3 regions of the Streptomyces sp. NPDC045778 genome follow, and region 1 is predicted to be linked to each of the others. Evidence: riboswitches for the same ligand, from Rfam matches in the RefSeq annotation. Region 1 holds a riboswitch; each other region holds the start of a gene.
What was found. A riboswitch is a leader RNA that binds a small molecule or an ion and turns the genes downstream of it on or off. The one in region 1 is predicted to bind cyclic di-AMP.
Positions count from the first base shown of each region.

Region 2: another riboswitch for cyclic di-AMP. It lies ahead of AC07GB_RS23745 (transglycosylase family protein); the one in region 1 lies ahead of AC07GB_RS20170 (C40 family peptidase).
Region 3: another riboswitch for cyclic di-AMP. It lies ahead of AC07GB_RS02770 (M23 family metallopeptidase); the one in region 1 lies ahead of AC07GB_RS20170 (C40 family peptidase).

Region 1 is NZ_JBWKJZ010000014.1:196,354-199,617, forward strand. Features, by position in the region: gene AC07GB_RS20160 (ATP-binding protein) at 161-592, shown strand; gene AC07GB_RS20165 (DUF6328 family protein) at 611-1,129, opposite strand; gene AC07GB_RS20170 (C40 family peptidase) at 1,348-1,824, opposite strand; cyclic di-AMP (ydaO/yuaA leader) riboswitch at 1,828-1,981, opposite strand; gene AC07GB_RS20175 (hypothetical protein) at 2,539-2,844, opposite strand; gene AC07GB_RS20180 (ATP-dependent Clp protease proteolytic subunit) at 2,853-3,264, opposite strand, start outside.
Region 2 is NZ_JBWKJZ010000019.1:13,696-16,959, reverse strand. Features, by position in the region: gene AC07GB_RS23750 (LysM peptidoglycan-binding domain-containing protein) at 1-1,047, shown strand, start outside; cyclic di-AMP (ydaO/yuaA leader) riboswitch at 1,239-1,424, shown strand; gene AC07GB_RS23745 (transglycosylase family protein) at 1,429-2,181, shown strand; gene eno (phosphopyruvate hydratase) at 2,455-3,264, shown strand, end outside.
Region 3 is NZ_JBWKJZ010000002.1:21,024-24,287, forward strand. Features, by position in the region: gene AC07GB_RS02765 (aldo/keto reductase) at 1-552, opposite strand, end outside; gene AC07GB_RS02770 (M23 family metallopeptidase) at 725-1,906, opposite strand; cyclic di-AMP (ydaO/yuaA leader) riboswitch at 1,918-2,087, opposite strand; gene AC07GB_RS02775 (PP2C family protein-serine/threonine phosphatase) at 2,319-3,264, opposite strand, start outside.

The DNA of each region.
Region 1 (3,264 bases):
ACCGCTTCGAGCGACAGATATATGCACATCTCGGTGGATCGGCGGGCGCGGCCCTCGCGAGAGTGGCAATCTGGCGCGAAGCACCAGCTCCGGGACGATCCTCGAGTACTTCCGCCACGCGTCGGAAGTACGGTCCCGGTGGGAAAGGGACGGCGCCGTCATGGCAGACCACCAGGAAGCATCAGTCACCCTGCCGAGCGACCCTGTCTCGGTCTCCACCGCCCGCAGGTACGTCGGGGACATCCTGACCGAGTGGGGCCTTCCGGCCGACGCCGACGTGGCCGACACCGTGCGGCTCATCGTCTCCGAGCTGGCCACCAACGCGGTGCAGCACACCCTCGGCCTCTCGCCCACCTTCACCGTGGACGTCCGGCTCGACCGCGACGAGCGGCTGCGCATCGGCGTCACGGACAGCCACCCGCGTTTCCCCAAGCGGCTGCCCGCCGCCGTCCAGCAGGACAACGGCAGAGGCATGGTCATCGTCCGCTGGCTCGCCGCCGAGTGCGGCGGCAGACTCACGGTCTGCCCCACGGACGAGGGCGGCAAGACCGTGTGGATCACGCTGCCGTGGTCGGTGCCGGTGCAGAGCTGACGCTCCCGCCGCGCGGGGTCAGCGCCGCCGGTCCGTGCGGCCGACGAGGCGGGGCAGCACGCCCCACAGCCCCCCGCACACCAGGAACGTGCCCACGGCCGCCAAAATGCCGTCCGTGCGGCCCACGGCCACGTCGACGACGAGCAGGACGGACCCGGTGAGCGCGAGCACGAGGACCGCGAGCCCGGTGGCGGCGAGTCGCGAGGACACCTGCACGATCAGTGGTTTGGCGCCGCGCCCGAACAGGGTGCGGTGCACCGCGGCGGGCGCCGTGAACAGCGCGGCAGCGAGCACCGCGAGCAGCAGCGTGATGACGTACGTGGCGCGCTGCACGGAGTCGAGGGTGGGGAAGCGTGGCGTGAAGGCGAGGGTGAGCAGGAACGCGAAGAGGATCTGCACACCGGTCTGGGTGACCCGCAGTTCCTGGAGCAGTTCGGAGAAGTTGCGGTCGGCCCGCTCCAGCGGGGTCTCGTTGCGCGTGTGCCGGGAACCGGTCGGTCTGGTCGTGCCCGTGGCATGGGGGTGATGGTCGGCCATGGTCCACGAGTATCCGCATGGGGCCGCTCCACTCCCGTCCTGACGGCGGGGCCGGCCGGGTGACGTCGGCGGGGGCGCTGTCGCGGCCCGTCGTCCGGGCCGCCGTCGGGGGTGGTGCCGCCGTCCGGGCCCTGACCGGACGGCGGCGAAAGGTGCTGGTGGAGCCCTGTGCGGGCGACGGCGCGGGCCCTGAGAAAGGCCGCCGCCCGCGGGCCGGGTCAGCGGACCCGGCCGTACCAGACCTGGTTGGTCCAGATCTTTTCGAGCCGCACCACGGTGCCTCGCTTCGGGGCGTGCCAGATCTTGCCCTTACCGGCGTATATGCCGACGTGGTAGACGTTCCGGCCGGAGTGGAAGAACACCAGGTCCCCGCGGGTGCGGCTGGCGGAGGACACCTTGCGGGTCTTGTTGTACTGCTGCTGGGCGGTGCGGGGCAGCTTCTTGCCCACGCGCTTGTACGAGTAGAGCGTCAGTCCGGAGCAGTCGAACCGGTTCGGTCCGACCGCGCCGTAGCGGTACGGGGAGCCCTTCTTGGACGCCGCGACCTTGAGCGCCTTGGTCCCGTGCGAGGTGGCCGCTTGTGCTTCCCCCGTGAGTCCGGGGGCCACGAGGGTGCCGCCCACGGCGGCGAGGGTGAGAGCCGAAGCCGTACTGGCCCTCGTCAGCAGCGACGGAACACGATGCAGCGCAGTCATGCGCAACCCTTCGTCAGCCGCCTGTGAAGGATGACCTGTCGGGTTCGGGCAGGCGAAGATGCCCGGCCGCGCGATGCGACTTCACCCCAAGGGCCTTCCGGACTTGCCGGACGGCCCGCCTTGCTGGGTCCTCCACTCCTGCCGGTGCACAGATGTCGACCGGGCATCCGGGCGGCGGCAGGACTCGGCGTCCGCTCGGATCGCCCCGCCGCCTGTGGCGGGGGCTTGTCGTCGGAAGGGATCTTCACCCGAGAGAGGCGAAAAAGCCGAGCCGGATCAGCGGTATGTGAGGCTCCTCACGGCTGACCCGTTCCGGTGGACAACGGCCGAATAGGGTCTAGGTCACACTCGGAGATGATTGCCCCATCAGCGCCGGAACGCCCGAATCCGGCTGTGGTGTAAGGGAGTTGCGCGACTTCGGGGGTCCGCCGGGACGATCGCCGATTACGCAGAAGGGGCGATCATCTCTGGTCATCTCCGGGGCAACCCCGGACTCGGGCCGACATCCGCGCACACCGGCAACGGACGGATGGCGCGGGCGCGCTGGGTCCGGGGCGCGTTCCACGGTGTCAGATGCGACCGGCGCACCGGGCTGCCAGGCCGAAAACGGAATGAGGTCTGGCTGGAAGTGTGGCACGGGACACACGGTCATGGGGGGTGAATCGGACTGAATCATGACGGACCCTCATCGTGTCGCCGGCGCCGGGCCCTCGGTCAATGCCCCGTCGGTGGCGGCATCGTCACGCGCGCGGCGCGCCGCTCGCCGTCCAGGACGCGCAGCGCACGCGCGAGCGTCGGCGCGTGCACCTCGCTCTCCCCACGCTGATGCATGAGCGCCAGCGCGTCCCGCAGTTCGGTCGCCCGGGTGACCAGCGCCTGCGCGGCGCGCAGGCCGCCGTAGGTGTGCTCGGCGCGGGCCGGGTTGATCCGGCCGAGGAGGTCGAGGACCGCCAGATAGGCGTCGACGAGGTCGCCCTCGGCGCGGGTCAGCGCGGGCAGCGGCGGCAGTTCCGGAAGCACCCCCCGCCTCACTCCGCGTCCGGGCGCGCGGCCTTGCGGCTCGGGACGACCCGGTCCACCAGACCGTAGGCGAGGGCGGCTTCGGCGTCGAGCACCGTGTCCCGCTCGATGTCCGCCGAGACCTGCCCGGGCGTACGCCCGGTGTGCCGGACGAGCATCTCCTCCAGGAGCGCGCGGGTGCGCCGCAGTTCCTCCGCCCGGATGCTCAGGTCGGTCGGCTGGCCGCGCACCGGCTCGGGCAGCGCGGGCTGCTGGAGCAGCACCCGGGCGCCGGGCAGGATCGCCCGCTTGCCGGGTGTGCCCGCGGCGAGCAGCACCGCGGCGGCGGACGCGGCCTGCCCGAGGCAGACCGTCTCCACCTCGCAGGAGGCGTACGCCAGCGTGTCGTAGATCGCCGTGGTGGCGCTGAAGTCGCCGCCG
Region 2 (3,264 bases), on a different contig from region 1:
ATCCCGCTGCTCGGCGCGTCGGGCGCGAGCGCCGCGGACGCCGAGACGTGGGACAAGGTCGCGGAGTGCGAGAGCGGTGGCGCGTGGAGCGCCAAGGGCAGCGGCTACTACGGCGGCCTCCAGCTCACCCAGGACACCTGGGAGCGGTACGGCGGCCTCTCCTACGCGCCGAGCGCCGACCAGGCGAGCCGCTCCCAGCAGATCCACGTCGCCGAGAACGTCCTCGCCGCGCGGGGCCCCGACGCCTGGCCGAACTGCGCCCCGGCCGCGGGCCTGGCGAAGGGCGGCGAGGCCGCCGACGTCGACCCGGGCCTGCCGTCGGCCCCGCCGCGCGCGCAGGACTCCGGCGAGTCCGCCGGCTCCCCTGAGTCCGGCAAGGACAAGGACGCGAAGGGCGAGCGCGAGGGAGCCGAGTCCGGCGACGCGGGCACCGCCGAGGACGCGGACGGCTCCGAGAAGGCCGAGAGGCCCGGCGGTTCCGCCGGATCGCGAGACAAGAGTCACGAAACGGACGGCGAGGACGCGGGCGCCGCCCAGGGCGAGAAGGGCGAGAAGGGCGCCGAGGACGCCGAAGGCGGATCGCGCCAGAGCGGCGGCAAGCACCGCAAGCCCGCCGATGAGCCCGGCAAGTCCGCTGCGGACGACAGTGCTTCGCCGGAGGGCTCCGGCGGCGCCACGCCGGGCTCGGACGCCCCGTCCGACGCCTCGTCCGACGAGCGGACCTCCGGCCGCCACCGCGGCGACCGCGCCGACGAGAACGCCTCGTCCGGCGACACCGGCCCCGGCCGTCACGCCTCGCGCGGCGACGCGCGTGAGGTACCCGGCGCCGAGCGCGGCGCGGGCACGTACACGGTCCGCTCCGGCGACAACCTCTCGGCGATCGCGGACAGCCACGACCTTGACGGCGGCTGGACGGATCTGTACGCGGGCAACAAGAAGACCGTCGGCTCCGACCCGGACCTCATCCTCCCCGGTCAGCGGCTCGAACTGAGCGCGGACGCGAAGCGCGAGGCCGTCGAGGACAAGGAGAAGTCGGGCGAAAAGTAGGGCAGTTGCCCGGCGGTTCGCGATGAATGTCCGGTTTAAAGGCGGTGAGAGGCAAGTGAGAGATGGGTCTCAGAAGCCCTGATCGTCTTTGAAATTCGGATGATTGCCTGTCTACGGTCATGACCGCTCGCCACAGCGGGCCCCGCCGGTCGGTACGCCGAATCCTGCCAACGGCCGGACGGGAACAGTCGTCGCTTCGAGCGCCGAAGGCAGGAGCGGGGGACCCAAGGTAAGTGCCGGGCCCGGACGTTGAGCGGTCGTGAGACCGCGGGACGCACGGACACGGCTAGGGGTGAAGTCGCGCGCTAGGACGTGCGGCCGGGCACTCACCCGCCCGAACCCGACAGCTCACCTCGCAGGCGTCGGTGAGGGGATCACTTCATGCTGCGTTCCGGCAAGGGCAAGCACCGCCGTCCGACCAAGCTCGACAAGGCCACTCGCGCCGCCACCGTCGTCGGTGTCACCGGTGCCGCTGTCGCCGCCCCGCTGATGGCGGCCGGCACGGCCAATGCCGCCACTCCCGCCGAGTGGGACCGCGTCGCCGCCTGCGAGTCCGGCGGCAACTGGTCCATCAACACCGGCAACGGCTACTACGGCGGCGTGCAGTTCTCCGCCTCCACCTGGGCCGCGTACGGCGGTACGAAGTACGCGCCGACCGCCGACAAGGCGTCCAAGGCCCAGCAGATCGAGATCGCCGAGAAGGTCCTCGCGGGCCAGGGCAAGGGTGCCTGGCCGAAGTGCGGCGTGGGCCTGTCCAGCTCCCCGTACACCGGCGGCGGCTCCTCCGGCGGCGGCCAGCAGCAGCCGCAGCAGCAGCCGCAGCAGCAGGCCAAGCCGAAGCCGCAGCAGCAGGCCCAGCCGCAGCAGCAGGCCGCTCCCAAGCCGCAGGCGCAGCCGCAGCACCAGCCGCAGCAGGCCGCCCCGCAGGTCGAGAAGAAGACCGTCCAGACCCCGACCGGCAAGGTCGTGAAGAAGGGCGACGGCGAGTACAAGGTCGAGACCGGCGACACCCTGTCCAAGATCGCCCAGGAGCACGACGTCAAGGGCGGCTGGCAGAAGCTGTACCAGCTCAACGACGACATCGTCTCCGACGCCGACTTCATCTACCCGGGCCAGCAGCTGCACCTCAGCTGACCCGCCCCGGCCCCGGCAGCGCCCGGAGCCACCCGCTTACCCGGCTACCGCCCCGGTGCGCGTCCCCCCGCCGCACCGGGGCGGTACCTTTTGGTCCGGTAGTTTGTTTCATGAGGGAACTATCCGCGCCAGGCTCCACCGGCCGTCCGGCCCGTCCATGTGAGGGGCGGTCGGCTGGCCGATGCCCCGGAGCCGGTTAGGCTCGTCTCGCAGGGGCCAGCGCGGCCCCAGTACCCCCGCGTACCCCGCGTCACATCCCAGAAGGAGATGCTCGTGCCGTCCATCGACGTCGTCGTAGCCCGGGAAATCCTGGACTCCCGAGGCAATCCCACGGTCGAGGTCGAGGTCGGCCTCGACGACGGCTCCACCGGCCGTGCCGCCGTCCCCTCCGGCGCCTCCACCGGCGCCTTCGAGGCCATCGAACTCCGCGACGGAGACGCCAACCGCTACGGCGGCAAGGGCGTGGAGAAGGCCGTCCTCGCCGTCATCGAGCAGATCGGCCCGGAGCTGGTCGGCTACGACGCCACCGAGCAGCGCCTGATCGACCAGGCCATGTTCGACCTGGACGCCACGGACAACAAGGGCTCCCTCGGCGCCAACGCCATCCTCGGCGTCTCGCTCGCCGTGGCCCACGCCGCGTCCGAGGCCTCCGACCTGCCGCTCTTCCGTTACCTCGGCGGTCCGAACGCGCACCTGCTGCCGGTGCCGATGATGAACATCCTGAACGGCGGGTCCCACGCGGACTCCAACGTCGACATCCAGGAGTTCATGATCGCCCCGATCGGCGCGGAGTCCTTCTCCGAGGCCCTGCGCTGGGGCGCCGAGGTCTACCACACGCTGAAGAAGGTCCTGAAGAACAAGGGCCTGTCCACCGGCCTCGGCGACGAGGGCGGCTTCGCGCCGAACCTGGAGTCGAACCGCGCGGCCCTCGACCTCATCGTCGAGGCCATCAAGCAGGCCGGTTACGTGCCCGGCGAGCAGATCGCGCTCGCGCTCGACGTCGCCGCGTCCGAGTTCTACAAGGACGGCGTCTACGAGTTCGAGGGCAAGTCCCGCTCGGCCGCCGAGATGACCGACTACTAC
Region 3 (3,264 bases), on a different contig from region 1:
GTAGTGCGGCTGGAGCGCCACGTACCGCACGAGGCCCTCGCGGTCGGAGAAGTCGAGGGACTCCTGGAGGCGCTCGGCGGTGATGTTCGACGCGGCGATCGCGCGCACCTTGCCGGACCGCACCAGGTCGTCGAGGGCGGTGATGAACTCCTCGACGGGCACCGACGGGTCGTCGTAGTGCGTGTAGTACAGGTCGATGTAGTCCGTGCCGAGGCGGCGCAGCGACTCCTCGGCGCCGGCCTTGATGGTGCTCGCGGAGAGGCCCTTGTAGTCGGGCAGCGCGCCGACCTTGGTGGCGACCACGACGTCGGCGCGGTTGCCACGCGCGGCCATCCACTGCCCGAGGACGGTCTCGGACTCGCCGCCCTTGTTGCCGGGCACCCAGAAGGAGTAGGCGTCGGCGGTGTCTATGAAGTTTCCGCCCGCGGCGGCGTAGGCGTCGAGGACGGCGAAGGACTGGTCCTTATCGGCGGTCCAGCCGAAGACGTTGCCACCGAGGGCGAGCGGGAAGACTTCGAGGTCGGACGATCCCAGAGGGCGAAGAGTGGTCATACGGGGGCCAACGTCCTTGTGGAGTTGGGAATTCCGGCGGGAGGCGGCCGTTTTCGGCTGAAGGACGTGACCGGCGGCCCTGGCGTCGGGGGGTCGTCGCCAGGACCGCCGGAGTCGGAGGGGCCCACGCGGGCAGCGGCCGCGCGGTGCCAGGGGTCAGGGGTTCAGCGGTTCACGGGTTCAGGCCCTTGTCCCGCAGCCAGGCCAGCGGGTCGATGGTCGCGCCGCCGCTCGTCTTGACCTCCAGGTGGAGGTGCACCCCGGTGACGTTGCCCGTTCCGCCCATGCGGCCGATGACGTCGCCCGTGCTGACCTTCTGGCCCACGCTGACGCCGAGCGAGGACTGGTGGCAGTACCAGATCTGGGTGCCGTCCTCCAGCTCCAGGACCGTGCGGTAGCCGTACGCGCCCGCCCAGCCCGCCTCCTTGATGGTGCCGGAGTGGACGGCCTTGAGCGGGCTGCCGCTGGAGCCCGCGAAGTCGAGGCCGGTGTGGTGGCCGGAGGACCACATGGCGCCGGAGTCGCCGAAGTGGGAGGTCAGGACGTACGAGGAGGCAGGGAGGGTGAAGCTCTTGGCGAGCTTCGCGAGGCGCTCGGCCTCGCGCTTCTTGCGGGCCGCCTCCTCCTTCTTCCGCTTCTCCTCGGCGGCCTTGGCCTTCACCTGGGCCTCGGCCTTGTCCTGCTGGGCCGTGGCGGTCGCGGCGGCCTTCGCGACGGCCGCGTCCTCGGCCTGTCTGCGCTGCGCGTCGTCCGCCCGGTGGCGCTGGTTCTCGGCCTGCTGGAGGATGCGGGCCCGCAGGGCCTCGCCCGCGTCCGTGGTGCCCTGCTGGGCGTCGGCGTCGGTGACGCCCGCGGAGCTGAGCGGGGCGGCGGCCGCGGCGGTGGCCGGCTCCGCCGCGGCGTCGCCGTCGACCAGGGAGCCGACGCCGGGCAGCGAGTCCGCGACGGACGCCATGTCCGGCAGGGAGATGGAGACGGGCGGCTTGCCGCCCTGCGCGGTGGCGATGCCGCCCGCGCCGACGGCGGCGATGACGCCGACGCCGAGGACGGTGGAGCTGCGGGCGAGGCCGCCGCCGCCTTTCTTGTGGATGCGGTGCTTGCCGCGCACGGGGCGGACGGTCTCCGCCGTGGGGTTCCACTCCTCCCAGGAGGCCGGGGGCTCCTGGGTGGCGTAACCGGCGTAACCGGCATGCCCGGCATGCCCGGCGTGCCCGGCGGGTGCGGAGGAGGTGGCGTAGTCGGCGAACCCGGTGTGTCCCCCGGGTCCTTCGCCGCCGTCACCACCGACACCGCCCTCGGTGAGACTGCCGTTCGGTATGCAGAGCGCTTCTGGGGCAGGCCGGTTGGACGCCACGGGGGCGCACTCCTTTCCTTCCTTCTCGCCTACCGGGTTAGCTGACGGGTTCGGAGCAGGAAGGTCTCCTACGGCCGCTCCTCGCGGACGGCGGATACGGGTCCGCGTACACGAGAGGCGTCCGATTCACCCCAAGATGGTGGTTCCCCGGCTCCCTTGCGGGATTAGGCGCGTGCGCGCGGAGCCGCCGGGTGTGACGGCTGGGACGACCGCGCTGCGTTATCGAACGTTAATAGACAGCGGGTCGGTATTCCAAGCTGTTCGGGTTGATCGTTAACGCTTACGCCACGAACACAACGGGACATCAGGGTTGCGAATAGGGCGAGTTGAGCACGCGCCATGACCCAGCGCAGCCGAATCGATCTCCATCCGGAGGTGACGGGGCATCAGTTGCGCTGCGCTGGGGCCCGGATCAGTCACGGGGTGTGACGGGCCGTCGTACGGCGAGGAGCGCCATGTCGTCGTTGGCGCCGCCGCCGGTGTGGTCGACGACCTCGGCGACGAGGGTGGACAGGAGCGCGTCGGGGGCGTCCGCGCCCGAGAAGACGCGGCCGCCGAGCCGGATCGCGGGGTCGAAGAAGACGCCTCGCGCGTCCCGGGCCTCGCTGAGCCCGTCGGTGTAGAGCAGCAGCGTGGAGCCGGGCGGGAAGTCGGTCTCGTCCGCGCGGTCGGGCCAGGCGCCGAGGTCGCCCATGCCGAGCGGCAGGGCGGGTTCGGCGGGCGAGAGCACGCACAGGCGTCCGTCGGCGCGCAGCAGCAGCGGCTCGGGGTGGCCGCGGTTGACGAGCCGTACGGTCCCGCCGCCGCGCGGGATCTCCGCGAGGACGGCCGTGGTGAACCCTTCGAAGGCGTCCAGCCCGTCGCGCCGCGTGCCCTCGCGCGCGAGGGCACGCTCCAGGCGCTGCGCCACGGCCTCCAGGGTGGCCTCCTGCTCGGCGGCCTCGCGGAAGGCGCCGATGACGACGGCGACGGCGGCCACCGCGCCCATGCCCTTTCCGCGTACGTCGCCGACGACGAGCCGTACGCCGTGCGGGGTGTCCTGCACGGCGTACAGGTCGCCGCCGATGAAGGCGCCGGCCTGCGCGGCCTCGTAGCGGGCGGCGACGTCGAGGCCGCCGATGCGCGGGTCCGGCTGCGGCAGGACGGCCCGCTGCGCGGCCTCGGCGATGGAGCGGGCGGAGGCGAGGCGGGCGTCGCCGCGGCGCACGACGCGGTTGATGACGACGGCGAGGGCGCCGACGGTGAGCATGGTGACGAAGGAGGTGACGACCTCGACGTCCACGCCCGCGTGGTTGTCGATGCGCAGGGCGAGCACGGCCACGCAGGACACGGCGGCCGTCGCCACGGTGGTGGCGAGC